Regions from separate parts of the Arthrobacter sp. CJ23 genome, predicted to be linked through region 2. Evidence: riboswitches for the same ligand, from Rfam matches in the RefSeq annotation. Region 2 holds a riboswitch; each other region holds the start of a gene.

Region 1 (10,414 bases), 110 kb from region 2:
TCCCCTGCTTGCCCGGCCCCTGCCTCTGAAAGCCCTTCCGGCAGCAGCAGGTTGTGCTGGTAGGACGCGGTCAGGATCGACCCCAGCACCGCGGTCCCCAGGAGGGAACCCAGCTCATAGCCGGTCTCCGAAATCGCTGACGCTGCGCCCGCCTTGTCCGCCGGGACGGCGCCCAGGATCATGTCGTTGGAAATCGTCTCCGCCGAACCCACGCCCAGGGCAATCAGCAGCAGCGCGGACAGCAGGAACACCGGGCCCTGGCCGTGGTCACCCAGGGCTGCCACCGCATAGCCGGCGGCGCTGAGGGCCAATCCGCCCGCCACCACCAGGCCTGGGCGGATCTTCCTGACCAGGGGCACCACCAGCAGGCCTGCCACCACCGTGGCCAGCAGGGCCGGGACCATGGCGATTCCGGCCTGCATGGGGGACTGGCCGTCCACCAGCTGCAGGTGCTGGGCGAAGAAGTAGAAGAAGCCCGTCATTGAGAACAGGGACAGGATGTTGGCCGCGATGGCCGTGCTGAACACCCTGTTGCCGAAGAGCCGGACGTCCAGCATGGGGGAGTCCAGGCGCCGCTGCCGGCGCACAAACAGCACGCCCATGAACAGGCCCAGGGTCACGAATGCGGCTGCATGGGGGGCCATGCCGTGCGAGGCGAATTCCTTGATGCCGTAGACGGTTGGCGCCATGGCCAGCATGGAAAGCACGATGCTTGTCACGTCAACGCGGCCGGGGTTGGCATCCCGGGACTCCGGGATCAGGAAGGTGCCCAGCGCCAGCAGGGGCAGCAGCAGGAATGCCGCCACCAGGAACACCGCACCCCACCAGAAGTGCTCCACGAGCCAGCCTCCGAAGATCGGGCCCAAGGCGGCACCGCCGGAGAAGCCGGCGGCCCAGATAGCGATCGCCAGCCGCCGCCGGTTCGGGTCGGCGAAGATGTTGCGGATCAGGGACAGCGTGGACGGCATCAGCATGGCGCCGAAGATGCCCAGCGCCGCACGTCCGGCAATGAGCCACTCTGCCGACGGCGCGAACGCCGTCACGGCCGACATCACGGCGAAGCCGGTGCTGCCGATCAGCAGCAGCCGCCGCCGGCCGATCCTGTCGCCCAGGTTTCCCATCGAGACCAGCAGGGCCGCCAGCACCAGCGGGTAGGCGTCCACGATCCACAGCAGCTGCATGCCGCCCACGTCCAGCGAGCGGGCAATTTCCGGCAGCGCAAACGTCAGTGCGGTGTTGTCCACCGCCACCAGGAGCACCGGGACCATCAGCAGGGCCAGGGCGGCCCAGTCGCGCCACGGCGCGGACGGGGTGGAGGTGGTGGGGCTGTGCAGGGTTGTGGTCGGGCTGAGCATATTCATTACTGTACCGTCCAGACGGTACAGTTTCAAATGAATGCCGGCGGAACTAGGGGATGATAGGAGCCATGCCACGAAAACCAGTTGCCCGGGACGCGGTCCTGGATGCCTTTGAAGCCCTGCTGATCGAGGTGGGGGAGCGCGCCGCAACCCTCGACGCCGTCGCCAAGCGGGCGGGCGTCTCCAAGGGCGGCCTGCTGTACCACTTTCCGAACAAGGAAGCGCTGATCGGTTCGCTGCTCGAGCGCATGGACCGGCTGGCGCAGGATGACATTGAGGGCATGAAGTCAGCCCCCGAGGGTGCCGCCGCCTACTTCATCAAATCCTCGCTCTGGGCCGACACTCCGCTGGACCGGGTGTTTGTGGCCTCCACCCGCCTGGCCGAGGTGGCTCACGAGGAAACGCGCCGGCGCTTCGCCCGAATCCAGCAGCAGTGGCTCGATGTGCTCGCGGACGACGTCGGGCCCGAGCTTGCCAAGGCCGTGCGCTACATGGGCGACGGCCTCTACTTCAATGCCATGTTCGAGGGAACATCCGGCGGTGCGGCGCCCGGGCGGCAGGCCGACGTCGACTCCCTCCTGGCGACGCTGGACCGCCTCCGCGGCTGACTCGCGGGACCGCGCGCCGGGTGGCCCGCCTGTGTGAAGCGGTGCAAAAATTGCCATTTGCGGACAGGCCCCGTCCATAGGAGAATGGGTGCTTGTGGCCGTCGTCACCGGCAGCTGCAACCCGTGTTAGAACAACTAAATACGCCTTTGATCTGCGGCGGGAGAGTCCTGCAGGCAAGTGATGCGGGCGCCGTAGGAGCAAATCCTCCCCAGGAATCTCTCAGGCCCATGTACCGCCGCGGCAAGGCAACTCTGGAAAGCAGCAAGCTGTCCACGGGTGTCAATGACACCTGAACACGCTGTGCTCACCGACGGTGCAAGCAGACCTGTGTCTGCGGAAACTCTCAGGTCCAATACAGAGCGGGGAGGAACCCGAACCACTGCGGCGTACCCTGCGCCGCCTTAGTAATGGAGTTCCTTCGTGACGGTTAGTTCAGCCTCCACCACCTTCGTCGACCGGCATATTGGCGCCCGCCGCCAGGCCGACATCGACACCATGCTCAAGTCCGTCGGCTACGACAGCGTCGATTCGCTCGTAGACACCGCGGTCCCCAACGACATCCGCCAGGACGTTGCGCTGACCCTGCAGGACGCCCTCAGCGAGGTCGAGGTCCTGGCCGAGCTGCGCAAGCTCGCTGCCAAGAACAAGACCGCCGTGCAGATGATCGGCCAGGGCTACTACGACACCGTCACGCCGCCGGTCATCCGCCGCAACATCCTCGAATCCCCGGCCTGGTACACCGCCTACACCCCGTACCAGCCCGAAATCTCCCAGGGCCGCCTCGAGGCGCTGCTGAACTTCCAGACCATGGTCCAGGACCTGGTGGGCCTGCCCATCGCCAACGCCTCCCTGCTGGACGAAGCCACCGCCGTTGCCGAGGCCGTCCTCATGATGCGCCGCGCGAACAAGAACAAGGCAGCCCACGACGGCAAGACCGTCCTCGACGCCGATGTGCTGCCGCAGACCATTGCCATCGTCAAGGGCCGCGCCGAGGCGCTCGGCTTCGAGGTGGAGGTCGCTGACCTCTCCCAGGGCCTGCCCGACGGCGACATCAACGGCATCGTCCTGCAGCAGCCGGGCGTTTCCGGCCGCGTGTTCGACCACGCCGCCGTCATCGCCGCCGCCAAGGAGCGCGGCGCACTGGTCACCGTCGCCGCTGACCTGCTCTCCCTGACGCTGATCACGCCTCCGGGCGAGCAGGGCGCCGACATCGCCGTCGGCTCCACCCAGCGCCTGGGCGTGCCGCTGTTCTTCGGCGGCCCGCACGCTGCCTACATGGCCGTCCAGAAGGGCCTTGAGCGCTCCATGCCAGGCCGCCTGGTTGGCGTGTCCAAGGACGACGCCGGCACCCCCGCGTACCGTCTGGCCCTGCAGACCCGCGAGCAGCACATCCGCCGCGAAAAGGCCACGTCCAACATCTGCACCGCCCAGGCACTGCTGGCCATCGTCTCCTCGATGTACGCCGTTTACCACGGCCCCGAGGGCCTGAAGTCGATCGCCGAGACCGTCCACAACAACGCCCGCACCCTGGCCGCGTCCCTGAAGGCCGCCGGCCTGGAGGTCCTGCACGGCAGCTTCTTCGACACCGTCACTGTCCGTGTCCCGGGCAAGGCAGCGGACATCGTTGCCGCCGCCGAGGCCGAGGGCATCAACCTGCGCGGCATCGACGCCGACACGGTCGGCATCTCGGTTGACGAGACCACGACGCCGGAAACCGTCGCCGCCGTCGCCGGCGTCTTCGGCGCTGAGGTACGTGAGTCCGTGGAAGGTTTCGGGCTGGAAGCCGCGGTCGAGCGCACCTCCGACTACCTGCAGCACCCGGTCTTCAACACCCACCGCTCCGAGACCCAGCTGCTGCGCTACATCCGCAAGCTCTCGGACCGCGACCTGGCACTGGACCGCACCATGATCCCGCTGGGTTCGTGCACCATGAAGCTGAACGCCACGGCCGAGATGGAAGCCATCTCCTGGCCGGAGTTCGCCTCCATCCACCCCTTCGCACCGGACTCCCAGACCGCCGGCTGGCGTGAACTGATCGAGGGCCTGGAAGCGGACCTCGCCGAAATCACCGGCTACGACCAGGTCTCCATCCAGCCGAACGCCGGCTCCCAGGGCGAGCTCGCCGGCCTGCTGGCCATCCGCGGCTACCACCTGTCCCGCGGCGACGAGCAGCGCAACGTCTGCCTCATCCCGGCCTCGGCCCACGGCACCAACGCCGCGTCGGCCGTCCTCGCCGGCATGAAGGTTGTGGTGGTGGCCACCGCCGCTGACGGCACCATCGACCACGCGGACCTGACCGCCAAGATCGAGGCAAACAAGGACGTCCTGTCCTGCATCATGATCACCTACCCGTCCACGCACGGCGTGTACGACGCCGACGTCCGCGAAATCTGCGACTCGGTGCACGCCGCCGGAGGCCAGGTGTACGTTGACGGCGCCAACCTGAACGCGCTCGTGGGCCTGGCCCAGCCGGGCAAGTTCGGCGGCGACGTGTCCCACCTGAACCTGCACAAGACCTTCTGCATCCCGCACGGCGGCGGCGGCCCGGGCGTCGGCCCGGTGGCAGCCAAGGCCCACCTGGCACCGTTCATGCCGGGCGATGCCAACAAGGCAGCCCACGAGGCCGGCCACGGCGTGGCCATCTCGGCATCGCGCTTCGGCTCTGCCGGCGTGCTGCCCATCTCCTGGGCCTACGTAAAGCTCATGGGCGGCGCCGGCCTCACCGAGGCCACCAAGTCCGCGCTGCTGGCCGCGAACTACATCGCTGCCCGCCTGAACGAGTCCTTCCCGGTCCTGTACACCGGCGAAGGCGGACTCGTGGCCCACGAGTGCATCCTGGACCTGCGCGAACTGACGGCCAAGACCGGCGTCACCGCGGAAGACGTGGCCAAGCGCCTCATCGACTACGGCTTCCACGCCCCCACCCTGGCGTTCCCGGTTGCCGGCACGCTGATGGTGGAGCCCACCGAGTCCGAGGACCTCGTGGAGATCGACCGTTTCATCGACGCGATGATCACCATCCGCAAGGAAATCGACCAGGTCGCCAACGGCGACTTCACGGTCGAGAACAGCCCGCTGCGCAACGCGCCGCACACCGCGTCCGCCGTCGTGTCCTCCGACTGGAACCGCGAGTACCCGCGCGAGCAGGCCGTTTTCCCGGTCCACCACCTCAAGCAGGACAAGTACTTCCCGCCCGTAGGCCGCATCGACGGCGCAGCCGGCGACCGCAACCTGGTCTGCTCCTGCCCGCCGATCGAAGACTTCGAGAACTAAGGATTTCCGCGATGACTGAGAACTACACCGCGCTCTACGAAGAGCACAAGAAGCTCGGCGCCTCGTTCACCGATTTCGGTGGCTGGCAGATGCCCCTGAAGTACTCCTCCGAACTGGCCGAACACCACGCGGTCCGCACGTCCGCCGGCCTGTTCGACCTCTCCCACATGGGCGAAGTCTGGGTCACCGGTCCCGGCGCCGCCGCGTTCCTTGACTACGCCCTGGTCGGCAAGATCTCCGCGATGTCCGTGGGCAAGGCCAAGTACTCGCTGATCTGCCAGGAAGACGGCGGCATCATCGATGACCTCATCACCTACCGCCGTGGCGAAGAGAAGTTCCTCGTGGTCCCCAACGCCGGCAACGCCGTGGTGGTCGCCGCGGCACTGGCCGAGCGTGCCGCCGGCTTCGACGTGGTGGTGGAGGACGCCTCCGCAGCCACCTCGCTGATCGCCGTCCAGGGACCCAAGGCCGAGGAAATCCTCCTCCGCATGGTCCCGGCCGAACAGCACGCCCTGGTCACCGAGCTGAAGTACTACGCCGCCGTCGAGGTTCCCTTCACGTTCGGCGGCAGCACCGAAGAGCTGCTGCTCGCCCGCACCGGCTACACCGGTGAGGACGGCTTCGAGATCTTCGTGGCCAACGAGTCTGCCGCGGCCCTGTGGCAGGCCATCGACGCCGTAGCAGAGGAAGGCGAGCTCATCCCCGCCGGCCTGGCGTGCCGCGACTCGCTGCGCCTGGAAGCCGGCATGCCGCTCTACGGCAACGAGCTCTCCCTCGAAGGCAACCCCTTCGCCGCAGGCCTGGGCCCGGTCGTCTCACTCGCCAAGGAATCCGACTTCGTGGGCCGCGCCGCCCTGGAAGCACTCAAGGCAGACGGCGCCGGCTCCACGAGCGGCCGCAAGCTGGTCGGCCTCAAGGGCCTGGGCCGCCGCGCCGGCCGCGGCCACTACCCGGTCCTGAAGGACGGCGTCGTGGTGGGCGAGGTCACCTCCGGCCAGCCGAGCCCCACCTTGGGCTACCCTGTGGCACTGGCCTATGTCGACGTCGAGCATGCCGAACTGGGCACCGCCCTGGACATCGACCTGCGTGGCAAGGCGGAACCCTTCGAGGTCATCGCCCTGCCGTTCTACAAGCGCCAGAAGTAACCAGACTTCACAACGACCACCACAACTTAAGGAACAAACATGGCTAAAGTAGCTCCCGAACTGCAGTACTCCGACGAGCACGAGTGGGTGGCCCGCGAGGTCGGCAACCTGGTGTCCATCGGCATTTCCGCTGTGGCCACCGACGCCCTGGGCGACATCGTCTACGTTGACCTGCCCGAGGTCGGCTCCGCCGTCACCGCCGGCGAGACCTGCGGCGAAGTCGAGTCCACCAAGTCCGTCTCGGACCTGTACTCCCCGGTCACCGGCGAGGTCACGGAAATCAACGACGCCGTCGTCGCTGACCCGGCCCTGATCAACAACGACCCCTACGGTGCCGGCTGGCTCTTCAAGGTCGCCGCCGATTCCGACGGCCCGCTGCTGTCCGCCGAAGAATACGCTTCCAAGAACGGCGGCGAGCTGTGACGGCCGCGGCTGCCGCAACCGCTTTTGAGCAGGTTGCTTCGCCGAGCCTGGACGCCCTGCTGTCCGATCTGGACCCGGAAATCGCGGCGAAGATCGACGACGAACTGACCCGCCAGCGTTCGGGCCTGGAAATGATCGCCTCGGAGAACCACACCGCCGTTGCCGTCATGCAGGCCCAGGGCTCGGTCCTGACCAACAAGTACGCCGAGGGTTACCCGGGCAAGCGCTACTACGGTGGCTGCGAACACGTGGACGTCGTGGAGCAGCTGGCCATCGACCGCGTCAAGGCACTGTTCGGTGCCGAGTACGCAAACGTGCAGCCGCACTCCGGCGCCCAGGCCAACGCCTCGGTGATGCACGCGCTGATCAAGCCGGGCGACACCATCATGGGCCTGAACCTGGCCCACGGCGGACACCTGACGCACGGCATGCGGATCAACTTCTCCGGCAAGCTCTACAACGTGGTCCCGTACGGCGTCCGCGAGGACAGCCACACGGTGGACATGGCCGAGGTGGAGCGCCTGGCGCTGGAGCACAAGCCCGCGCTGATCGTTGCCGGCTGGTCCGCTTACGCCCGCCAGCTGGACTTCGCCGAGTTCCGCCGCATCGCGGACCTCGTCGGCGCGTACCTGATGGTGGACATGGCGCACTTCGCCGGACTGGTGGCAGCAGGCCTGCACCCGAGCCCGGTGCAGCACGCCCACGTCACCACCTCCACCACGCACAAGACCCTCGCCGGTCCGCGCGGCGGCATCATCCTCTCCAACGACGCCGACGTGGCCAAGAAGATCAACTCTGCGGTCTTCCCGGGCCAGCAGGGCGGTCCGCTGGAGCACGTGATCGCGGGCAAGGCCGTGGCCTTCAAGATCGCCGGCTCGCCGGAGTTCAAGGAGCGCCAGGGGCGTGTCCTCGCCGGTGCCAGCATCCTCGCCGAGCGCCTGGTCCAGGACGACGTCACGGCCAAGGGGATCTCCGTGATCTCCGGCGGCACCGACGTGCACCTGGTCCTGGTTGACCTGCGCAACTGCGAGCTGGACGGCCAGCAGGCCGAGGACCGCCTGGCCGCGATTGACATCACCGTCAACCGCAATGCCGTGCCGTTCGACCCTCGCCCGCCGATGGTCACCTCCGGCCTCCGGATCGGCACCCCGGCCCTGGCTACGCGCGGTTTCGGCGAAGCAGCGTTCCGTGAAGTCGCGGACATCATCGCCGAGGCCCTGATCGCCGACGCCGACGCCGACCTCTCGGGCCTGCGTCACCGCGTTGAGGCACTCGCCGCCGCGCACCCGCTCTACCCGGGTGTTGCGAACCTCGCCTAGGCGAGGATCGTTAACAAGGTAGCCACGGGACGGGCGTCCGCCACAAGCGGATGCCCGTCCCCGGCAACGGCCCACATGGCCGCTGCCATCCGGCAGGACCATCTGCCGGACCACAGCAAGCAGTATGTTAGGAATCCGACAATGGCTGTTGGTGTCTTCGATCTTTTCTCCGTGGGGATCGGCCCTTCGAGTTCCCACACTGTGGGGCCCATGCGCGCCGCCGCGGTTTTCGCGGGCGAACTCAAGGACTCCGGCGCGCTGGAGCGCGTGGCCTCGCTGCGCGTTGACCTGTATGGATCGTTGGCCGCCACAGGCCGGGGCCACGGGACCATGACCGCCGTGCTGCTGGGCCTGGAGGGATACCACCCCGAGGTCATCCTCCCCGATGAGGTTGAGGAACGCCTGGCATCGATCGCGGAGACCGGCACCCTGAACCTGGCCGGCGCCGCGGATCCGGCCTCCGGCGTGCCCCTGCCGTACGGCGAGGGCGACATGGTCCTGCACCCGCTCACCGTGCTCCCGCGCCACACCAACGGCATGAAGTTCAGCGTGTCCGACGCCGACGGCGCCGTGCTGCACGAGGCCACGTTCTTCTCCGTAGGCGGCGGCTTCATCGTCCGCGAGGGCGAGGAAGACGCAGCCCAGAAAGAACTGGACGAGTCCAAGAAGGAACTCCCGCTGCCGTTCCGCACCGCCGCGGAACTGATGGGACGCTGCTCCTCCAAGGGCATGGGCATCTCGGACATCATGTTCATCAACGAACGCGCCTCCCGGAGCGAAGAGGAAATCCGGGCGGGCCTGCTGCACATCTGGTCCGTCATGGAAGGCTGCGTCGCGATCAGCCTCAAGCGCGAAGGCGTGCTGCCCGGCGGACTCAGGGTCCGCCGTCGGGCCCCCGACTGGCACGAGCGGCTCCTGAAGGAAGACAAGGACCGCGACCCCAAGTACTGGCAGGAATGGGTGAACCTGATCGCCCTGGCCGTCAACGAGGAAAACGCCTCGGGCGGGCGCGTGGTCACGGCCCCCACCAACGGCGCCGCGGGCATCATCCCCGCCGTGCTCTACTACGCCCTCAACTTTGCCCCCGGCATGGACAAGGCCACCCAGCAGGACCGCGACGACGTCGTGGTGAAGTTCCTGCTGGCCGCCGGCGCCGTCGGGGTGCTCTACAAAGAGCAGGCCTCCATCTCCGGTGCCGAGGTGGGCTGCCAGGGCGAGGTGGGCTCCGCGTCCTCCATGGCCGCGGCCGGCCTGGCCGAGGTCATGGGCGGCTCGCCGGGGCAGGTGGAGAATGCGGCCGAGATCGCGATGGAGCACAACCTGGGCCTGACCTGCGACCCCATCGGCGGGCTGGTGCAGATCCCCTGCATCGAACGCAACGCGATCGCCGCGGCCAAGGCCATCAACGCGGCCAAGATGGCACTCTGGGGCGACGGCACGCACCGGGTTTCCCTGGACGAGGTCATTGTGACCATGCGCGAAACCGGCAAGGACATGTCCTCCAAGTACAAGGAAACCGCCATGGGCGGCCTCGCCGTCAACGTGGTGGAGTGCTGAGGGCGCAAGCCTAGGGTCTGTCCCAGCGGTTCAGGGCCTGCCGCTGCTGTCTGTTCAGTGTCGGTCCGTGGTGCCATCATGTACCCATGAGCGGGGGATATGACAGCGACTTTCTGCGGGCCGGCCTTGAGCTGCCCAGTCCGTCGGAGACGACGGTTCTTCTTGACTACATTCATTTCTCGGTGCGGTTCCGCCCCGACCGCAAGCTGGCGGCGATCGTGGGCGTCAACATCAACGGCAGCGAACTGGACGCCCTGGCCCGGGAGGGCACCTGGCATTTTGATTCCAGGATCCCCAAGGAGCAGCAGGCCGGGCCCGAGGTCTACAAGAACAATGCCTTCGACCGCGGACACCTGGTCCGCCGCCTGGATCCCGTGTGGGGCGACGCCGCGACGGCCAAGAAAGCCAACCAGGACACCTTTGCCTTCACCAACGCGGCTCCACAGATCGATGATTTCAACCAGGGCAAGCAGCTCTGGGTGGGACTCGAGGACCATGTGCTGGGCCATGCCGACACCTTCGACGCCAGGCTGAGCGTCTTCACCGGGCCGGTCTTCCGCGACGATGATCCGCCCTACCGCGGCGTGCACGTGCCGCGGAAGTTCTGGAAGATCGCCGCGTGGACCAACGACGCCGTGCTCGGCGCCGTGGGCTTCGTGGTGGACCAGACCCCGCTCATGGACAAGGTGGAGCTGGAAGAGGCCACCAGGGAGCGGCTCCTCACGGACGA
Region 2 (10,414 bases):
GACGAGCCACCGGTAGTCGGCTCCGGCGATGAAGCGGGCAAAGTGCGGGACGAGAAGTCCGGCGAAGGCGATGGGGCCTGCCAAGGTCACCGCCGAGCCTGCCAGCAGTGTCACGCCGGCGATGCCCAGGAACCGCGCGCGGCGCACGGACACCCCCAGGGACACCGCGTTTTCCTCGCCGAGGGCCAAGGCATTGAGCGGGCCGATGTTGGCGAACGCCAGCACCACGCCCGCGGCCACGAAGATCCAGACGGATTCCAGGACGCCGTCGCGGGCCACGAGGGAACCGACCTGCCAGAAGCGGAGGGTGTCGAGGGCGGATTCGTTGAGCAGGACAATCCCGGACACCAGCCCGCCGGCCAGGAACGAGACCGCGGCGCCGGCGAGGACCAGGGTGACCGGAGTGGCGCCGACGCGTGCGGCGCTGCCGATGGAGAAGACCAACGCGCAGGTCACCAGCGCCCCGGCGAAGGCCAGGATCGCCTGGTTGAACGGCAGCAGGGGCCCGGCGACGGCGGTGACGGCCACGATTGCCAGGGCCGCGCCCTGGTTGATGCCGAGCAGGCCGGGCTCGGCGATCGGGTTCCTGGTGTGTCCCTGGGTCAGCACGCCGGCAAGGCCCAGGCACATGCCGGCGACGATCCCTGTCACCGTCCTGGGCCAGCGGAGTTCGCGGATGGTGACGTCCATGGTGGAGCCGTCAGGAGCGAAGAGCGCGTGCGATAGATCGCCGAGGCTGGACGGCTGGCCGCCGAAGGCGATGCTTGCGAGGACGGCGAGCAGGAAGGCGGCCAGCGCCAGGAGCAGTTTGCTCCGGCGAGTCGGGCCGGTCCCGTGAGGCGGGCCGGTCCGGCCGGTTCGGCCCGCCCGGGGCAGCCCGGTGGTCTGGGGTGTCACGTGGTTCCTTAATTGCGAAACGCTATTGTTGCGTAATTCGTATTGGCTGGTACAGTCTACGTCGTTCCTAAGGTAAGCCTTAGTTTGGTTACCCTCGCATCCTTTGTTGAAAGTCAACTACGTGAAACTCCCCAAGATCTCCAGCAAGGTGGCGGCTGTCGCCACTGCCGCCGCACTGCTCGCCGTCACGGCTTGCGGCGCCCCCGAGTCCGCCCCGGCCAGCACCGGCGAGGCGGCAGCGGGCTTCCCTAAGACGGTTTCGCACGTCATGGGCGCCACCGAGATCAAGGCTCAGCCCAAGCGCGTGGTGGCCCTGGACTCGAGCTACATTGATGCCACCCTGCTGCTTGGTGCCGAACTCGTGGGCTACATCGACTACCGCCAGGACCCTGCCAACCCCTTCGCCCCGTACCTGGGCGACGTGAAGGACGCAACCAAGGAATCCAAGAGCGTCGGCACGCTGCAGGAACCCAACCTGGAAAAGATCCTCGAGCTCAAGCCGGACCTGATCGTCTCCGCCAAGGTCCGCCACGAGGCCATCTACCCGCAGCTGTCCAAAATCGCTCCGACGATCTTCTCCGAGAGCACCGGGCCCACCTGGAAGCAGAACGTCGTTTTCCTCGGTGACGCGCTGGGCGAGAAGGCCAAGGCCGAAAAGATCGTCGCGGACTATGAGCACCGGGCCAAGAAGGTGGGCGCGGCCATCCTGGCCAAGGACCCGGCCGCCACGTACTCGCTGCTTCGCTTCGCCGGCGAGGACACCGCTCGGCTGTACTCTTCGACGTCGTTCATCGGCGCCATCATGGCCGACATGGGCATCCCGCGTCCCAAGGACGGCCCGGACACGAACAAGGCCATTTTCGTGCCGCTCTCCCAGGAGCAGATCCTCCAGGCCGAAGCGAAGGTCATCTTCGTCTCCGCCTACACCCCGGCCGGTGCCGCCGGCGACAAGTCCCGCGCCCAGGTCAAGGCCTTCGAAGGCAACCCGCTGTGGAGCCGCCTGGCCGGCAAGAAGGTCAGCGTCGACGACGGCGTGTTCCTTTCCTCGGTCAGCATCCAGGGTGCCAATGAGGTCATCACCCAGGTCGCCAAGGAATTCGGCGTAGACGCCCATCTGGCCGAGTAGCCTGCTGCCAGGCTGAAAGGCAAGGCCCCGCCGTATTGGACCGGTCCAATACGGCGGGGCCTTCCCTTTACTGTGCGCGGCGCGCGTGTGCCGGCCCGGACGGCTGTCCGCTAGTTGCCGCCGGCCAGGGCCCGCCACAGGAAGTGGTTGCTGCGGGCCTGCTGGGACGCCGCCTGGCGGTTGTCCGAGGCGCCGGCGTGCCCGCCCTCGAGGGCCTCGTGGAACCACACGTTCGGAATGCCCATGGCCTGCATCCGGGCGGCCATCTTGCGCGCCTGGACGGGCCCCACGCGGTCGTCCGAGGTGGCCGTCCAGATGAACGTCTCGGGGTATTCCACGCCGTCCCGGAGCAGGTGGTAGGGCGAGAAAGTGCGGATGTACTCCCACTGTTCGGGGACATCGGGGTCGCCGTATTCGGCGATCCACGAGGCACCGGCCGACAGTTTGGTGTAGCGGCGCATGTCCAGCAGGGGCACGCCGCAGGACACGGCGCCGAACAGTTCCGGGTACTGGGTCAGCATGTTGCCCACCAGGAGACCGCCGTTGGAACCGCCCACGCAGCCGAGGCGCCGGCGGCTGGTGACGCCGCGGGAGATGAGGTCCCGGGCCACGGCCGCGAAGTCCTCGTAGGCGCGGTGCCGCTTGTCCTTCAGGGCGGCGCGGTGCCAGGACGGCCCGTATTCGCCGCCCCCGCGGATGTTCGCCACCACGTACACGCCGCCGCGGGAGTGGGTCTCGGAGCTGTCCGGGATGGCGGCGTCGTCCGTGCGGCGTTCCAGCCAGGCCCGGCCCACGGTGCCGCTGTAAGCCGGGGTGCGGGAGACCTCGAAACCGCCGTAGCCCGAAAGCTGCGTGGGATTCTGGCCGTCCAGCACCAGCTCCTTGGACGCCACCTGGAAGTACGGAACGCGGGTGCCATCCGCAGAGACGGCGAAATGCTGCTGGACCTCGTATGCGGATTCGTTGAAGAACGACGGCGATGACTTCACCACCGTGTGCTGGCTGGCCACACCGCCGTCGCGCCCTGAATCGAGTGTGTAGGTGGCTTCACCCTGGGACAGGGTGCCCCGCGTGAGGGTGGTGGGCGTGGTGAAACCGGTGGCGACCAGCCAGTAGTCGTTGCCGGCGGCCTCATCCCCGGCGGCTTCGTCCTCGTCGTCCACGGCGTAGGCGTTGACGTCGTGCAGCGGCGGGCAGGCGTCCAGCACGGTGCTGGCCCAGGCCCCGGTGGAGTCCGTGCGCGCGGGATTCAGGACCCGGATTTCGGAGGAGACGTCCCGCAGGAGGTTCAGCAGCAGGTAGTCCTTGGTCCAGCTCCAGGACTGCAGCGAGGTGGACTCGTCCGGTTCGAAGAGCACCACGAAGGAGCGGACGCCGGCCAGGTAGTCCTCGAACCCGGCGGCGAGCAGCGAGCCTGCCGGGTGGACCGTGCCGTCCACGTCCCAGTCCTGCTGCGGGCGGAACAGCAGCCAGTCGCGGTGCGCGCTGATGTTGACGTCCGTGGGCACGTCGATGGCGATCCATTCCCCGCCGCGGAGCAGCGAGGTGGTGCGGTTGTAGAAGTCGATGTAGTCCACTGCGAAAGTCCGCTCGAACCCGGGGGTGGGATCGTGGGCGACCATCGCGAGCATGTGGTCTTCGGGGATTTCAAAGATTCTCGGGGCCTGGGCCAGGGATTCGCCGCGGCGCAGCTGCACGGCCGTGCGGGCGTAGGAGGAGCTTGTCGCGGGCAGGCCGCCGGCGGTGCTGGACACCAGCAGGGTGTCGGCGTCGAGCCAGCTCGTGTGGCCCTTGGCCGTGGGGATGTCGAAGCCTCCGGCGGCCGGATCCACAAAGGTGCGCGTCTGGACGTCGAACTCCCGGTGCCGGTTGGCGTCGCCCCCGTCGGGGGACAGGGAGATCATGGCCAGCCGGTGCGGTTCGCCCTCGGCGGGGCGCAGGAAACCGGCGCCGTGGAAGACCCATTCCTCGCCCTCGGCGGCGGCGAGGGCATCCACGTCCAGGAGGACATCCCATTCGGGGTCCTCGCTCAGGTAGCTCTCCCAGGTGGTGCGGCGCCAGAGGCCTTTGGGGTTCTCCTGGTCCTTCCAGAAGTTGTAGTAGAAATCTCCGCGCTTGTTGACCATGGCGATCCGGTCGGTCGAATCGAGGACCTCCAGGATGCCCGCTTCGAGGGCGGCATAACCGGCGTCTTCGAGCAGGTCTTCGGTCCGGGCATTCTGTTCGCGGACCCAGGCCAGCGGCGCCTCGCCATGAATTTCCTCGAGCCACACGTTTTCATCCGTGGGCTCCGGGGCGGCCGTGGTGGCGCCGCCGGGGTTGGACTCCTGGGCAGTTTCGTTCTCGGGCAGTGGCGTGTGATCAGCTGCTGTGGTGGTCATCTACCCATCCAAGCAACACCCTCCGACAGGAAGCAAGTCACAGGATGGGCCCACGGTTCCGGGTTCCCTGCCCGCAGCGAAGCGAGGGTAGGGGGCATCGGGGATTAGGCTTGACCGTGGGCAAATCGCAGAACATCCGTGTGGCTTTGATCGGGGCAGGCCCCCGCGGCACCAGCGTGCTGGAGCGTTTGCTCGCCAACTGGGCCGCCGGCGCCGCCCGGTCCGGGGACGCTCCGGCCACCCCCGGACGCTCGCTGCACATCGACGTCGTGGACCCCTACCCGGCCGGTGCCGGGCATGTCTGGCAGCCCGGCCAGTCGCGGCTGTACCTGATGAACACGCAGTCCTTCTACCCCACGCTGATCCCCGAGGAACCGGGGCTTGCGCCGCCGCTGGCCGGCAGTTCCTTTGACCAGTGGCGGGCCGCCCGCCGGCAGGACGGCGGCGGGTTGTACGGCGCCGGGCCGGACCGAAAAGGGCTGAGCGATGCGGAGCGTGCCGAGCTGGCCGGCCTGGAGTCGGACAGCTTCCCCAGCCGCGCGCTGTACGGGCGCTACCTGCGGTGGACGCTGGCAGAACTGCTGGAGCGGCTGCCCGACGGCGTCACGGTCACCTTCCACGAAACCAGCGCGACGGCCGCCCGGCCCACCACGGGAGGCTTCGACGTCGAACTCGCCGGCGGCGGCAGCCTCGCCGTCGATTCGCTGGTCCTCGCCCTCGGGCACATCGAATCCAAACTGAACCCCGAGCAGCGCGCCTTCAAGGACGCGGCCGGGGAACTCGGCCTGCTTTACGTCCCGCCCGCCGCGCCGGCCGACGTCGACTGGGAACAGGTGCCGGACCAGGAAACCGTGCTGGTCCGCGGCATGGGCCTGAACTTCTTCGACGTCATGGGCCAGCTGACCGAGGGCCGCGGCGGCGTGTTCGTCAAGGCCGGCGGATCCGGCGGGGTGCTCGAATACCGGCCCTCGGGCCGGGAACCGCGGATCGTCGCCGCGTCCCGGAGAGGCACGCCATACCGTGCCAAGGCGGGGCTGGACGGGTACTACGCCCGGAGCGTCACGCTGCGATACCTCACGGAGTCCGCCGTCGCGCGCTTCAGGGCGGCGGGCATCCAGCCAGGCTTCGACCATGACCTCTGGCCGCTCCTGCACCGGGACGCCCTGTGGGCATACTACGCCACCCTGGCCCGCTCGGAACCGGTCGCGGTGAGCGACGCGGAGGAGTTCCTCGCGGCCCTGGATGATGCCCTGCGGCCGCATGCCCACGCGGCCGGGCGCTGGGAAGCCGTGGTGGCCGGCCTGGTGGACAGGCACGTTGTCGCGTCCCGGCGGCTGCATCTGCCGGGGCTTGCCGCACCGTTGGCCGGGCGTTCGTTCGACTCCCGGACGGACCTCGACGACGCCGTCACCGCCTACTTGGACGACGACGCCCGGCGCTCGGCGCTGGGCGAGGCGGACCCGGTCAAGATGGCGATCGGGGCGCTGCATACGGGACGTGCGATCCTCAAGACGGCAGTGGCCGACGGCGGCATCACCGATGAGTCATGGGTGGCCGAACTGCGCGGCTGGTTCGAGTCGTTCGTCGAGGGGCTGGCCAGCGGGCCGCCCGCCCTGCGTTCCGAGCAGTTGGCCGCCCTGGCGAGGGCCGGCGTCGTGAGCTTCGTGGGACCGGACCCCAAATTCAGCGTGGACCGGGGTGCGGGGGTGTTCCGCGCGGTCTCGCCGTGGGTCCACGACGCACCCGTGGAAGCCCGGACCCTCATCGAGGCGATGTCGCCGGCCAACCGGGTGGCCGTCAACGTCTCGCCGCTCCTCCGGCGGCTGTTCGCCGACGGCCTGGTCCGGGCGAAGGTCATGATGGGGGCCGAGGGCAGCCCCGTGCTGACCTCGGGCCTGGACGTGGAACCGCACCCATACCGTCCGGTGGGCGCCAACGGCTCGGTGACGGAAGGCATCTACGTGCTCGGCCTGCAGCTGTCCGCCGCCCAGTGGGGGACGGCCATCGCCGCCGAAGCCCGGCCGGCAGAGGGCCAGGCGTACGCCAGCGGCCAGCGGACCCTGCGCGACGCCGATGACATCGCGCGGAGCATTCTCGGCCTGTAGTTTTCGTGCGCCGTGTGGCGGCGCGCTTGCGGAGCGCATCCCATTCCCGCTAGTGTGTGAGCCGCATCACTGACAAGTGAAGACGCTTATGATCTGCGGCGGGAGAGTCCTGCCGGTACATTCAGCAGGCGCCGTAGGAGCAAACCCTCCCCAGGAATCTCTCAGGCCCATGTACCGCCGCGGCAAGGCAACTCTGGAAAGCAGTCCGGTCTACCGGGCTCACCGAAGGTGCAAGCGGGTCCTGCGCGAGCAGGAGCCGCGGAAACTCTCAGGTCCACGACAGAGCGGGGAGGAACCCGAATCATTGTGGCACCCCCGTGCCGCCTGAACGATGGAGTTCCTCATGACGATTCAGCGCCCACCATCCACCACCGCGGAAGCGCCGCACCTCGAGCGGCAGCTCAGCAACCGGCACATCCAGCTCATCGCGATCGGCGGCGCCATCGGCACCGGCCTGTTCATGGGCTCCGGCAAGACCATCTCGGCGGCAGGGCCCTCCGTCATCTTCGTCTACATGATCATCGGCTTCATGCTGTTCTTCGTCATGCGGGCCATGGGCGAGCTGCTCCTGAGCAACCTGAACTACAAATCCTTCAGCGACTTCGCCGCGGACCTGCTGGGCCCGTGGGCCGGCTTCTTCACCGGCTGGACGTACTGGTTCTGCTGGGTGATCACCGGAATCGCGGACGTCATTGCCATCGCGGGCTACTCGCAGGAACTGTGGCCCGCCCTCCCGCTGTGGATCCCCGGCCTGGTCACCATAGCCATCCTGCTGCTCCTGAACCTCACCACGGTCAAGGCCTTCGGCGAGACCGAGTTCTGGTTTGCCCTGATCAAGATCATCGCCATTGCGGCACTGATCGTGGTGGGCCTGTTCATGATCTTCAGCGGTTTCCAGTCCGACGCCGGACCGGCAAGCTTCACCAATCTGTGGAGCCACGGCGGCTTCTTCCCGAACGAGTTCATGGGCTTCGTGGCAGGTTTCCAGATTGCCGTGTTCGCCTTTGTGGGCATTGAACTGGTGGGCACCACGGCCGCCGAGGCCAAGGACCCGGAGAAGAACCTGCCCAAGGCCATCAACTCCATCCCCATCCGCGTGCTGCTCTTCTATGTGGGCGCCCTCATCATCCTGATGTCCGTCACGCCCTGGACCCAGTTCGCAGCCGGGCACAGCCCCTTCATCGCCATGTTCTCCTTGGCAGGCCTGGGCGCCGCAGCCACCATCGTCAACCTGGTGGTCCTCAGCTCGGCCATGTCCTCGGCCAACTCCGGCATCTACTCCACCTCGCGCATGGTCTACGGCCTGGCGCAGGAGGGCGACGCCCCGTCGGTGTTCAGCAAGCTCTCCCGCCGCAAGGTGCCGCAGAACGCCCTGTTCCTGTCCTGCGTGCTGCTGCTCTCCGGCGTGGTGCTCATGTACGCGGGCCAGGACATCGGCAAAGCCTTCGACATGGTCACCACCGTGTCCGCCGTCTGCTTCGTCTTCGTCTGGTCGATCATCCTGGCCAGCTACCTGGCCTTCCGCAAGCGCCGCCCGCAGCTGCATGACGGGTCCAAGTTCAAGATGCCGGGCGGCATCCCGATGGTCTGGGCGGTGTTCGCCTTCTTCGCCTTCGTGCTGTGGACCCTGACCACGCAGCCGGACACGCTGACGGCCCTGCTGGTCACCCCGGTCTGGTTCGTGGTGCTCGGCATCGCCTGGTTCATCCTGCGCCGCCGGCCCGCACACCTCGCCCGCTACGCAGCGTTCCAGGCCGAGCTGGTGCAGGAATCCGGCCGGGCACAGGAACCGGAGCCGGCGCAGAAGTAATCGCCGGCAAAGCAATGCCCCTCAAAACGACGGTCTTGAGGGGCATTGCCTTTGCTCGGGAACCGGGGGTCCTAGCCCCTAAGGCACTTCTGGTACTCCAGCCACGCGATCGCGTACCGGAGCCAGCCTGCGATGTCGTACCACTTGGCCGGTTTGACCGGCGGCGTGCACTGCGGCGGGACCGGCCCGCTGTCGGCAACCTTCACCAGGGCCTTGACCACGGTTCCGGACCCGACGGCGGTCAGCACCAGGGTGCCGGTGCCGACGGCCGCAGCGGCGGGGACCTTGAGGTCCACGGTGGCAGCACCGGCCGTGACCGGCACGGAACCGAGGGCCACCGCCGCGCCCTTGGCGTCGACAAACACGGCGTCCAGGGAGGTGTTGGCCGGGCTGCCGATCGATGTCAGGTTCAGCTTGGAGACGGCCAGGGCGATGGCTTCTCCGGCATTCACCTCGGCGGCGGTGGAGTTCACCACGGCCACGGAGCGGCGGGCGAAGTCCGGCGAAACCGGCTGGTGCTCCTTCAGGAACTTGATCCAGGCATCGCGGTCCACCAGCCCGGTGTCCTTGGTGTTGCTGCCTTCCTTGAAGATCCGGAAGTTGTCACCGCCGGTGGCCAGGAAGCTGAACGTGCCGATCCGGTACTGCTTGGCCGGGTCGATCGGCGCCCCGCCCACCCAGATGCCGGTGATGCGCTCGCCCGCCGGGAGGGCGGCGTCGTACGTGTAGTTCACGTTCTTGGACAGGCCCAGCTGCTGGTACGGGCGGCTGGGCACCGTGCCGTCCGGATTGCTCTGCCATTGCTGCTCCAGCAGGGTCTTGAACTGCGCCCCGGTGAGGGACGTGGTCCACAGGCTGTTCACGAACGGCAGCACCGCATTGGCCTCGGCATACGTGATGGTCCCGTCCGGCGCGTAGTAGAGCTCGTTGCGCAGGCCGCCGGGGTTCACGACGCCGATTTCGGCCGCACCCAGGTCCGGAGCCTTGAGCGTGTCCACCAGGGAGTCCGCCACCAGGTTGCCCAGCGTGGATTCGCTCGCGCGGTCGTCGCGCTTGGGGGCGCCGCCGGCAGGGTCGGGCGTGAAGGCTGTGGTGATATCGCCGGTGACCGTGCCCACCTGCTGGTTGCCGATGACGGCCGCCGCGGCCACGGCCTTGTCCACGATCCCCTTGACCGTGGCGACGCGCGGATAGGCGGTCACCAGGCTGTCGGCGGAGTCCGTGGTCCGGTCGACGATGGCGGCTTTGTGGGCCGTCACGGCCTTGCTCGCCGTGTCCACGGTCAGGGTCACCGTGCCCACGTTTTCGCCGTAGTTGCCGGTCTGGACAATCGGGCGGGTCTTGCCGGTAGGCTGCCCGTTGGCGTCCAGCACCGGGGCCGCCCAGGCGTATTCCTTGTGGGTGTGGCCGGTGAAGATCGCGGCGACGTCCGGGCTGGTTTCCCGCACGAGCCTGGCGAACGGCCCGCCTGCGGCGACTTCCTGTTCCAGGGTGGAGCCCTCGGGCGTGCCTGAGGCGGCGCCGTCGTGGGTTTCGGCGATGATCACATCGGCGAGGTTCCCGGCCTTGATGGTGGCGGCCACGCGGTTGATGGCCGTCACCGGGTCACCGAATTCGAGCTCCGTGATGCCGGCCGGGGTGACCAGGGACGGCACTTCCTGGGTCACGGTCCCGATGACGGCCACACGGATGCCGTTCAGCTCCAGCACCGTGTATTCGGGCAGCACCGGGGTGGTGGTGCCCTTCTGGTAGACGTTGGCGCCCAGGATAGGGAACTTCGCGTTGCTGCCGCCCGCGATGACGCGGTCGCGCAGATCCGTCCAGCCGCCGTCGAACTCGTGGTTGCCCACCGCGGAGGCCCGCAGCTCCAGGGCGTTCAGGACGTCGATGGTCGGCTGGTCCTTGGCCACGGAGGAGGCGAACAGGGAGGCCCCGATGTTGTCGCCGGCCGAGATGAAGGCCGTGGCCCCCGGTGCGGCAGCGGCACGCAGCTTCTCCACGGTGCCTGCGAAGAGGACCGTGTTGGCGTCGATCCGGCCGTGGAAATCGTTGATGCCCAGGAACTGCAGGTCAACGCTGGCAGGGGTGACCGGGC
Region 3 (10,414 bases), 1.4 Mb from region 2:
TCGGCCAGCACCCCGCCCAGGCTGTGCCGGAACAGGAAGCTGAGCCAGTTGAAACCCTCCAGCTGGTACGGGCGAAGCTCGGCGTTAAGGCCGGCCGGCAGCGGAAGCCCGGTCACGCCGTCGTCGAGCAATCCGCCCACGGCCTCGCGCCACGCGGCCGCCTGCTCGTCCACGATCCCCAGCTGCGCCAGCTCGTCCCAGAGCCCGGCCTGGAAGCGGCTGATCTGCAGGGTCCCGTCCTTGCCGTCCGGGTTGTCCTGCAGCGAGCGGGCCTCGTCGATCAGGGCGCGCAGCTGGTGCAGCTCGGGCAGGTCCAGGGAGAACCAGGCGCCGCTGGGCAGCAGCATGCGCGTCTGGCCCGCGGCGAGCGCGGAGAACACCGCGGCGAAGGACACGGGTTCGCCCTCGAGCGTGATGACGATGCCGAGGTCGAACCAGTCGCGGCTGTCCGTGGCCTTCGTGGAGATGGACACCACGGGGGCCTCTGCGGCCTCGCGGTAGTCGGCCATGTCTCCGGCGGTGTCCACCACGACGTCGGGCAGCTGCTGGAGCGCGGGCAGCACCTCCTCGGTGAACGCCAGGGTGTCCAGGCCGTCCAGCTCGGCAGAGGCCACCAACCGGGGCGTTCCCCAGCCGCCGGACGCGGACTCGGCCAGCGCCGGAACCACTTCCCAGGGCTTGCCAATGGACTCCAGGATGCGGGCTTCCTCGGCGTCGTCGCGGTAGCCGTGGTCGTCCGGGTGGCGCCACAGGGCCTGCGCCGTGACCAGGGTGCCGGACTTGTAGTGCCATTCCCAGTGCAGGCGCACCTTGTGGTCGGTCCCGTAGTTGGCCAGCAGGGACAGGGTGGGCACCGCCAGCGTGGGCAGCTCCACGGACTTGTCCGCGGCCTGCACCTTGGTGGACTGCCGCAGCTTGGGGTAGAAGGAGGTCAGGAATCGGCTCTCGTCCCGCGCCGGGATCTGCAGGGTGGCGCCGTCCGCGACGAATTCCAGCAGCTCGTCGCTGAGCCCGCCCTCGAGCGGTGCCAGCGTGATGATGTTCTCCAGCGTGGGGATCCCGGGGAGCTGTTCGGGCCCGCGCTGGGTGAAGAAGATGCCGGTGGCCGGCTTGCCGAGGAAGCCCACGGCGGCCGGGTCAACCGGCTCCCCGCCGAGGGAGACCGACGGCGCCAGCCGCAGGCCGCCGTCGGGCGTTCCCGCGTCCGGCGCGGGGCTGCCGGCGCCCGCCGCGCTGTTCCGCGCCAGGCTCAAGCCGACGACGGCGGCCTCCGCGCTGACGTGGACGGGCTCGTTTCCGGCGGTGTGGAGGAGGGGTATGCCAGCCTTGGCGGCCTCGGCCAGGAGCGCCCACAGGTTCTTGCCGGCGAAGTCGTTCAGGCTCAGCCACATGGCGCCGGAGGGCTGCTGGCGGCCGTTGCTGGAACCGTGCGCTGCCAGGAAGGACTGCAGCCACTCGACGTGGGATTCGTTGAATTCGCGCCGGTAGCTGACGTAGCTGAGGTTGTTCCAGGAGACGTCGCCGCGGATCCACTTGCCCTTGGCGCCCATCATCACGGGGCGGGCCTTGAGCTGGCGGACGCTGCGCATGGGGTCCCGGCGGCCCGTGTAGGAGAAGTGCGTGGCGGGTTCCTCGACCTCGAACTGCAGGGCCAGCGGCAGGCCTGTGCCGGGGGAGGCGCTGCCCGGCTGCGCGATCAGCTTGTTGAGCGCCAGCTCCCAGGCCGGGCGCGAGGAACCGCCCTGGTCCGTGGAGCCGGGGCGGGACGAAGTCTGCGGGCTGGTGGTGGCGGCCATGAGCTGTGCGCGCACCAGCGGGTGGTCCTCCGCGGTGAAGAGCAGCGCCGCCACGTGCTTGCAGTCCTTGCGGACCGGGCAGCTGCAGATGCCCACAGTGCAGGTCCAGCCGACGGGCTTGCGGACCAGTTTTGCCGACGTCGAATACGGCTGCGGGCCGTTCCCGCGGACCTTGCCGATCATGAGCCCGGTGGCGGGGTCGAAGGAAATCCCGCTCACCCTGCTGCCCATGGCGTACGCCAGTCCGGCCGCCAGCGAGCGGTCGTTTATGGCAGGAGTCTGTATGGCCAGTTCCCAGTTGTCATCGGTGTGGGACGGCATTCGCACGGCTACTTTCGGAAGAAGGTTATCTGCCTAATCCTAGCCAGCCCCACCGCCTCCCTCACCTCGCTACGCGAGGCCAGGGAACCCGGGCGGCGTGGGCCAGCCGCAAACGGCCCCCAAACTTCGCCCGGCGTTAACCTCCATATCGATTGCGGACGCCTTGCCGCGCGTACCTTGAAGGTGTCCGGAGCACCACCAGCTTTCAGCAGTGAGGAATTCCCATGACCAGCAATGAGTACCCCGTCGTTCTGACCAAGGCCGGCCTCGAGGGCCGCAACGAGGACGTCGTGGACGCCAACGTGGACGTTGTGAATGAGATGTACCAGGAACTCCTCATCAGCGAGGAAATGGCCCCCAACGCACTGGGCAGCTACTTCGTCGATTTCTACCTGACCCAGGCGCTTTCCGGCGGTTTCGCCCAGTACGTGTTCACCGTGCCGGAGCGTGAAGAGGTTGACGGCTACGTCCGGGCCGGCCTGGCAGGCATGGGCGCCGCCGGCCACCTGGACCTGTTCAACCGCACCGTTGCCGCGTTCGACGCCCTCAGTGACGACGACGCCGAGGTCTACCTGGACGGTGAACTGGACGAGTCCGAGGCCACCCCGGAGGCCGTCACCGAACTGGAGGAGCTCGACGGCGAGTTCGAGGCACTGCTGGAAACCGAAGACATCGTGGTCCTGAACGCAGCCTGGCTCCGTGCCCAGGAGAACCTGCTGGTCCTGGACGAGGAGGAGCTCAAGGCCCACATCGCCGGCCGCGTCGCCCTCATCCCGAACCTTGAGGAACGCCAGGCCGAGGCCGCCGAAGAGGCACTGGAGAACGCCCCCGAGTTCGAACTCATCATCCGCGAACTCTGCGCCGTGGCCGGCTACGAGCTGCAGAAGATCACCATGGGCGACCCCAACTACATCCACGACGGCGAGAAGACCCTGGCCTGGCACTTCGCCACGGACCACGGCGACTACATCATGGTCGAAGACGACGACGAGGCCTTCATGATCCACCCGGAGACCAAGGAAATCATCGCCGCCGTGGAGTTCGAAGAGTCCGAGGAGTTCGAGGACGCCTAGTTCCTCGCCGCGTTTGGGCGGCAGACATCCTCCCCACCGTCCCCCTGGCCTCGCAAGCTCAGCCAGGGAACCCCGGGGTTGATTAAGAACTGAACAGCGGTTGGCGGTAAAGGTACGTTCGCTGCTCGCTTTGAATTTTGGGTGTGTTGGACTTTCCAGCAAGAGGGCTCCGCCCGGGGGAACTGGTTCAACCCCCGGGCGGAGCCCTCTTGCTTACTTCTTCTTCTTAGTTTGTTGTTGCGGAGGAAGCTTTGTGGAAGCGTCCGTACTTATGTAGGTAGAGGTACGTGCCGATGAACGTGATGAGCCCCAGCAGGGGGCCGGCCCACAAGGCAATTGGTGAACCTTGGAGGAGGATAGCGCCGAGTCCGAAGGTTCCGGTCAGGGCGGCCCCGCCCGGGTTCGCTGTGGCGAGTTTGCCTTGGATGTGGCGGCCGAGTTGGCGGTAGTGCATGGCTTGGAGGGCTGCGAAGAGCAGAAATGAGGCCACCATGATCAAGGGCCACGGCCAGGGGGCCATGGCTACCACGCTCAAGGTCAGCCCGTACATCGCGGATAGCCCCAGCCAGTAGTTCCGTTGCGCGGGTTCGGTTGTGGTGTTCATCAGCACCCCCTGTTGAAGTCAATAACGCCTCCAGCGATCGTCATTGCTGCCGAGCAGCCGATCATGGCCATGGGGCCGAAAAAGCCCATCGCACCGCAGAAGGCCATGTTCGTTCCCCACCAGGCCCAGAGAGCGGCCCACGCGGACGCGCATTGCGGATACATTGGTTTCATCGCAATGCTGCCTTTGCCTCCACCGATCATGGATGGTTTGGCTTTGCTGAGTGTCGCGACCTTGGTGTTTCCCGGCCCGTCCTTTATTTCCAGGGCGAGGTAACCGGAATCTGTCATCGACACGAGGGCTTCAAGGGCATCTGTTGGCATGGCCGCTGCCAGGAACTGCTGCTGCAACCCGGCGTCGAAGCGGTTGTCCGCGGACAGGTACTGCGTGAGTTCCTTCGAGCCCTGGATGAGGTGCAGACGTTTTGCGAAGCCGACAGGATCGGCCAGGCGGGCCTGTTCCAGCCGCTTCATCGCCTCGGATTTCTGGGCCGGCGTCGGCTCCAGCAGTACAGCACCTTCGCTGCTGCCTACCACCGTCCGGTTCCCGGCAGCGTTGGCTGGCGCTACGGACGCGAAAACAACAGCGAACACCGCTACGAGCGTGGTCACGAACCGCAAAACCCTGGACCAATGTGATGCACGAATCATGTATACCCCCATAAGACCTTGAACCCGCCTGGTTGAGCGGGGGAACTGCGCCTCCTCCGGGAACCTCAAGGAGGCTCCAGTCCGGACAATCTAAGCGGACAACCCATCCAACGCAAGTCAAGTGACTCCGGCCGAAGATGGGCCCCGCCGGAGCGCTGCGGGCCCTCCGGCGAACCGGCAGCGGGATGGTCCGGGCGCAAGCAACGCGGGGTCAGTTAGGGCCCATCATGACCCCCGACATGGGCCGTAACTGACCCCGCGTTGGTGGTCAGTACCCCATCGCGGCGCCCTTGATCATCTCGCCGGTAGGGCTCACCAGGTACCAGACGCCGCTGAAGCCCTGGCCGAGGATGTCGCCGGGGGCTTTGTCGTTCGCGAAGTAGTAGACCGGCAGGCCGTTGATGGTCAGCTGCTTCTTCCCGTCGGCGGTGGTGATGGTCCCGATGGTCCCGGTGACGCCGTCAACCGAGGGGGTGGCCGACGCGGTGGTCACGGCCGGCCACATCGCCACGCAGGCACCTGCGCAGGCGCTGGTGCCCGAATCCTTGACGTCCTTGGTGAAGAAATAGACGCTCATGCCCTTACCGTCCACCACGATCTGGCCGGCGCTGGAGGCTGCGGTCTTCAGTTCAGCGGCAGCGGCGGCCGGGCTGGAAGGCGCGGCCGACGTCGGAGCCGCCGAGGACGGGGCGCTCGACGCCGGTGCGGACGAGGTGGGCGTGGTGCCGGTGGTGCCGCCGCAGGCAGTGATGGCTGCGGCCAACGCCAGCACGCTGAGTCCGAGGCCGAGTTGCTTCTTCATGTCTGGCTCCTTTGCTAGGGCCGGCCGAAAGGTGGCCGGGCGCTAACTCCTACGACGCCGCCGGGGGAAGAATGGTTCACGGGACTGAACCTTTTCCGCGATGGGCACGTCGTATCGCAGAAGAGCCGGAATGCCCGGAGCCGGGAACTGCCGGAAGACACAGGAGGCAAGGATGCCGCTGGACGAGGACGTGGTGGCCGCGATCTACCGCGACCATGGGACCGCGCTGCGCCGCTTTGTGCTCAGCTGCACGCCGGACGCGAACCTGGCGGACGACGTCGTGCAGGAAACCATCCTGCGCGTGTGGCAGCACGCCCCGCAGATCACCGGAAGCCTGCGCAGCTACCTGTTCCGCACGGCCCGCAACGTCATCATCGACAACTACCGCAAGGCCCAGCGCCGGCCCTCGGAAACCGGCGAGCAAGACCTGCCGGATCGCGGCGCCTCGGAGCGCGTGGACGAGCTCCTGAACCGTGTCCTGATGGAAGAGGCGCTGCTCCGGCTCAGCACCGAGCACCGCGAGGTCCTGGTGGCCCTGCACTACCAGCGCTTCACCGTGAACGAGGCGGCCCTGAGGCTGAACATCCCCAGCGGCACCGTCAAATCCCGGGCCTTCTACGCAGTGAAGGCCCTCCGCACGATCCTCGACGAAATGGGGGTGGCACGATGAGCGGAAACGCCATCCACCAGCTGCTCGGCGCCTATCTGCTGGGCGGCCTGGAAGCGGCCGAGGCGCGCGCCTTCGAGGACCACCTCGCCGGGTGCGCGGAGTGCCGCCGCGAGCTTGAGGAGCTCGAAAGCCTTCCGGCGCTGCTCGACGCCGTTCCCGCGCCCGACGCCGTGGCGCTCACCGCCGGGCGCCCCGCCGTCGACCCCTCCCCGCTCCTGGTGGAGCCTGCCGAAACCCTCAAGCACAAGGTGCTGGACGAGCTTGCGGCGCGCAGGCGGACGTCCCGACGCCGGCGCTCGGCTGTTATGGCGGGCGTCGCCGCCGCCTGCCTGGCGCTGGGCTTCCTGGCCGGGCCGCTGCTGAACCAGCCGCCCAAACCGGACGCGAGCTACTCGGTGCAGGCGGGCAGCGGGCTGCAGCTGACGGTGGGCATGGTGAAGAAGACCTGGGGCACCGAGCTGGAGGTGGACGGCCGGAGCATGCCGCTGGAGGGCACCCTGTACCTGTGGGTGAAGGGCCGGGACGGCGCCGAGGAGCTTGCCTGCGGCTGGACCGCCACGCCCAGCGGCCGCATCAAGGTCACCGGCGCCACGCCCGTGCAGCTGGCCGGGATCGCCGGCGTCGAGCTCCGAGACGAAGCCCAGCGCACGGTGGCCGCGATTTCGGTGCCGTAGCACGGCCGCCGAAGGCCCTCCTGCCCAATGCAAGTTCTATTTCAATCAATCCATATTTATCCCAAATTTCGGATAAGGCGCCCGGAAGCTTGGTGGCCCGCTAGCGCAGGATCACCGTCCGGTTGCCGAGCAGCAGGATCCTGCCCTCGCAGTGCCAGCGGACCGCGTTGCTCAGCGCCTTGCACTCGGCGTCCCGGCCCACCGCCACGAGGTCGTCGGGGTGCTCCCTCAGGCCGACGCCGGTGCGGTGCCGAGGGCGTCCGGTGCGGCCGCGTGGTCCGCGGCGGCCTGATTTGCAGCGGCTGCGTCCAGGCTGTTGAAGGTGTAGAGATGGATGCCCGCGATCCTGTCCTGGTTCTCCGCGAGTCCGGCCACGAGGGGCGCCGGCGAATACCGGTCCCCGCTCAGGAGCCGGCGGGCGAGCGGGCCCTTGCGGCTGAGGAACTTCAGGGAGGTGCCGACGCCGATCTGGGTTGCCAGCGAGACGAGCTTCGTCCGGGGAACGGCGCCGGCCACGCCAGCCCACACGGGCAGATCCACGCCTTCGCGGCGCAGCAGGGCCACGAAGTCGACGATTTTCGGGGCGGAGAAGCACATCTGCGTGACCACGTGGCTGGCCATGTGCTGCTTGGTCAGCAGGTCTTCCAGCAGGTCCAGTCCGGACACGGCCGGGTGGCCCTCGGGGTAGCCGGCCACGCCGACGGCGATGCTGCCGCCGGAGTACTGGGCGATGTCTTCCATCAGTTCTGCCGACGTGCCGTAGGGTCCTGCGGGCCGCGGCGTGTCCCCGCCGACGGCGAAGACTTCCCGGATGCCGGCGCCGTCGCAGTCGCGCAGGATTCCGGCCAGCTGCGAGCGGTCCTCCAGGGCACGGGCCGCGAGGTGCGGGACGGCCCTGTAGCCGAGCCGCGAGAGCTCGACGGCGGCCCGCATGGTGCGCCCGATGCCGTGGTGGGGCAGGCAGGTGATGGTGAGCGTGGTGCCCAGCGGCACGGCCGCGCGGACCTTTTCGACGATGCCCTCGGAAGGGATGATCTCAAGTCGTGTGGGGAACATCTTTGATCCTCTACGGGTCTCAGGTACGGGTGTCAGGCGCCGGCGTGGGCGGCGAGGATGGTGCGGGCTTCCTGGCGGGTGGTGCCGGAGTCCTGGATGCCTTCGGCGATGTGGGCCAGGTGGGCGGGGATCTGCCGGCCCTTCTTGCGCATCGCGGTGGCCCAGAGCCGGCCGGCGCGGTAGGAGGAGCGGACCAGGGGCCCGGACATGACGCCCAGGAAGCCGAGCTCCTCGGCCTCGGTGGCGAGGTCCACGAATTCCTGGGGCTTGACCCAGCGGTCCACGGGCAGGTGCCGTTCGGAGGGGCGCAGGTACTGGGTGATGGTGATCAGGTCGCAGCCGGCGGCGTGCAGGTCCGCGAGGGCCTCGGAGATCTCCTGGCGGGTTTCGCCCATGCCCAGGATGAGGTTGGACTTGGTGACCATGCCCAGGTCCCGGCCCTGGGTGATGACGTCCAGGGAGCGTTCGTAGCGGAACGCGGGCCGGATGCGCTTGAAGATGCGGGGCACGGTCTCGACGTTGTGCGCGAACACCTCCGGGGCGGAGTCGCAGATCGCGGCGATGTGCTCGGGTTTGCCGGAGAAGTCCGGGATGAGCAGTTCGACGCCGGTGCCGGGGTTCAGTTCGTGGATCTTGCGGACGGTCTCGGCGTAGAGCCAGACGCCCTCGTCCGCGAGGTCGTCGCGGGCCACGCCGGTGACGGTGGCGTAGCGCAGGTTCATGGCCTGCACGGAGCGGGCCACCTTGGTGGGTTCGAAGCGGTCCACGGGGGAGGGCTTGCCGGTGTCGATCTGGCAGAAGTCGCAGCGGCGGGTGCATTCGGAGCCGCCGATCAGGAAGGTCGCTTCCTTGTCTTCCCAGCATTCGAAGATGTTGGGGCAGCCGGCTTCCTCGCAGACGGTGTGCAGGCCTTCCTTCTTGACGAGGTTCTTCAGGCCCACGAACTCCGGGCCCATCTGGACCTTGGCCTTGATCCATTCGGGCTTGCGTTCGACCGGGACGGCGGCGTTGCGCTGTTCAACGCGCAGCAGCTTGCGGCCTTCAGGTGCCAGGGTCATGAGGAACTCCATAATTCAGGTGGCACAAGGGTGCCACGATGATTCGGGTTCCTCCCCGCTCTGTATTGGACCTGAGAGATTCCGTGTCCCTGCTCCTGCAGGACCACTTGCACCGTCGGTGAGCCCGGTAAACCGGACTGCTTTCCAGAGTTGCCTTGCCGCGGCGGTACATGGGCCTGAGAGATTCCTGGGGAGGGTTTGCTCCTACGGCGCCTGCTGAATGTACCGGCAGGACTCTCCCGCCGCAGATCATAAGCGCGTGCCACCGTGGGGTGACACATCACACAGGATAGCCGGTGCCCGGAGAGCACGCAAAGCACAGGCGGGCAATGCGCCAGGACCAAACGGCGTTCCGAGGGCCCCGACACGAGCTTGCGAGTGTTGGGAAGGGACCTCCGCACTAGCCCGCCACGAGTGCCGGCATCCTTTGTGCGGTGGACGTACCCGGCACCGGGGCGTACATGACCAGGTGCAGGTCCGGTGCGTCCGAGGGCACCAGGCGGTGCTGTTCAAAGACCAGTTCGCCCAGGACGGGATGCAGGAAGACCCGTTGCCTTGAGGCGAACCGCTCCACGCCGCGGTCGGCCCAGAGCTGGGCGAATTCCGGGCTGGCCTTGCCGAGCCGGCTGATCAGCTCGGTGTGGGCCGCCGATCCGAGCCGGGCACCCGCCTCGGCCCGGAACTCGGCCACGAAGTGGCGTGAGGTCTCTTCCCAGTCGGGCAGCATCTCGCGCAGGTGCGGGTCCGTGAAGATCAGCCAGAGCAGGTTCCGCTCGGCCGGGTCCACGGACGCGATCCGCGAGTACAGGCCGGCGTAGGCCCGGTTCCAGCCGGTGATGCCCCAGTCCGGGGCCACGGCGAAGGCCGGGAAGCCGAGGGAATCAAGGAGGCGCTGCAGGTGTGCGGGGGCTTCCTCGATCATGGCCGTCTCGGCGGCCGGAACAGGCGTGTAGCCGCCCATCGCCAGCACATACGTTTTTTCAGCACCGGTCAGGCCAAGCACGCGCGCGATGGCCTCGAGCACCTGCCTGGAGGCGTTGACTTCCCGGCCCTGTTCGATCCAGGTGTACCAGGTGACGCTGACCGCGGCGAAGGACGCCACCTCCTCCCGGCGCAGCCCCAGGGTGCGGTTGCGGCCGATGGGCGCCAGCCCCAGCTCCGCGCGCACGAGGTTCGCCCGGCGGTCGCGCAGGAACTGGCCCAGTTCCCGCCGTCGTTCATCATTCATTCCATCGAATCTAGCACTCCCACTACTAGTACCAGCGCCGACTTCCACTGCGGGCCCCTCACTGGTTGACTGGTTTGATGCCTCCACTACGTTCACGAACAGTCACCCACGGCCGCAACATGGTCGGTGCCCGCGCCCTCCTCCGCGCTGCAGGCGTCAACGGCGCCGATTTCGGCAAGCCGATCATCGCCGTCGCCAACAGCTTCACCGAATTTGTCCCCGGACACACCCACCTCCAGCCGGTGGGGCGCATCGTCTCCGACGCCATCATCGAGGCCGGCGGCATCCCGCGCGAATTCAACACCATTGCCGTGGACGACGGCATCGCCATGGGCCACGGCGGCATGCTCTACTCGCTGCCCTCCCGCGACCTGATCGCCGACTCGGTGGAGTACATGGTCAACGCGCACTGCGCCGATGCCCTGATCTGCATCTCCAACTGCGACAAGATCACCCCCGGCATGATGATGGCCGCCATGCGC

What was found. Region 2 has a riboswitch for glycine ahead of cycA (D-serine/D-alanine/glycine transporter). Riboswitches for the same ligand answer to the same signal wherever they lie in the genome.
Region 1: it holds a riboswitch for glycine, as region 2 does, so the genes downstream of both, gcvP (aminomethyl-transferring glycine dehydrogenase) here and cycA (D-serine/D-alanine/glycine transporter) in region 2, are expected to answer to the same signal.
Region 3: it holds a riboswitch for glycine, as region 2 does, so the genes downstream of both, lipA (lipoyl synthase) here and cycA (D-serine/D-alanine/glycine transporter) in region 2, are expected to answer to the same signal.

The regions. Positions count from the first base shown of each region.
Region 1 covers NZ_CP102950.1:917,490-927,903, forward strand. The annotation lists gene NVV90_RS04190 (MFS transporter) at 1-1,355, opposite strand, end outside; gene NVV90_RS04195 (TetR/AcrR family transcriptional regulator) at 1,427-1,966, shown strand; glycine riboswitch at 2,115-2,212, shown strand; gene gcvP (aminomethyl-transferring glycine dehydrogenase) at 2,388-5,240, shown strand; gene gcvT (glycine cleavage system aminomethyltransferase GcvT) at 5,252-6,385, shown strand; gene gcvH (glycine cleavage system protein GcvH) at 6,425-6,808, shown strand; gene glyA (serine hydroxymethyltransferase) at 6,805-8,127, shown strand; gene NVV90_RS04220 (L-serine ammonia-lyase) at 8,269-9,684, shown strand; gene NVV90_RS04225 (DNA/RNA non-specific endonuclease) at 9,771-10,414, shown strand, end outside.
Region 2 covers NZ_CP102950.1:810,833-821,246, forward strand. The annotation lists gene NVV90_RS03710 (iron ABC transporter permease) at 1-897, opposite strand, end outside; gene NVV90_RS03715 (ABC transporter substrate-binding protein) at 1,019-2,023, shown strand; gene NVV90_RS03720 (prolyl oligopeptidase family protein) at 2,134-4,404, opposite strand; gene NVV90_RS03725 (FAD/NAD(P)-binding domain-containing protein) at 4,521-6,509, shown strand; glycine riboswitch at 6,599-6,696, shown strand; gene cycA (D-serine/D-alanine/glycine transporter) at 6,853-8,319, shown strand; gene NVV90_RS03735 (ExeM/NucH family extracellular endonuclease) at 8,391-10,414, opposite strand, start outside.
Region 3 covers NZ_CP102950.1:4,051,351-4,061,764, reverse strand. The annotation lists gene NVV90_RS18315 (DEAD/DEAH box helicase) at 1-2,117, opposite strand, end outside; gene NVV90_RS18310 (hypothetical protein) at 2,342-3,190, shown strand; gene NVV90_RS18305 (hypothetical protein) at 3,417-3,794, opposite strand; gene NVV90_RS18300 (hypothetical protein) at 3,794-4,405, opposite strand; gene NVV90_RS18295 (hypothetical protein) at 4,713-5,246, opposite strand; gene NVV90_RS18290 (sigma-70 family RNA polymerase sigma factor) at 5,419-5,916, shown strand; gene NVV90_RS18285 (zf-HC2 domain-containing protein) at 5,913-6,590, shown strand; partial or broken gene NVV90_RS18280 (formyltetrahydrofolate deformylase) at 6,691-6,810, opposite strand; gene NVV90_RS18275 (methylenetetrahydrofolate reductase) at 6,819-7,646, opposite strand; gene lipA (lipoyl synthase) at 7,679-8,704, opposite strand; glycine riboswitch at 8,859-8,956, opposite strand; gene NVV90_RS18265 (helix-turn-helix transcriptional regulator) at 9,105-9,932, opposite strand; gene ilvD (dihydroxy-acid dehydratase) at 10,010-10,414, shown strand, end outside.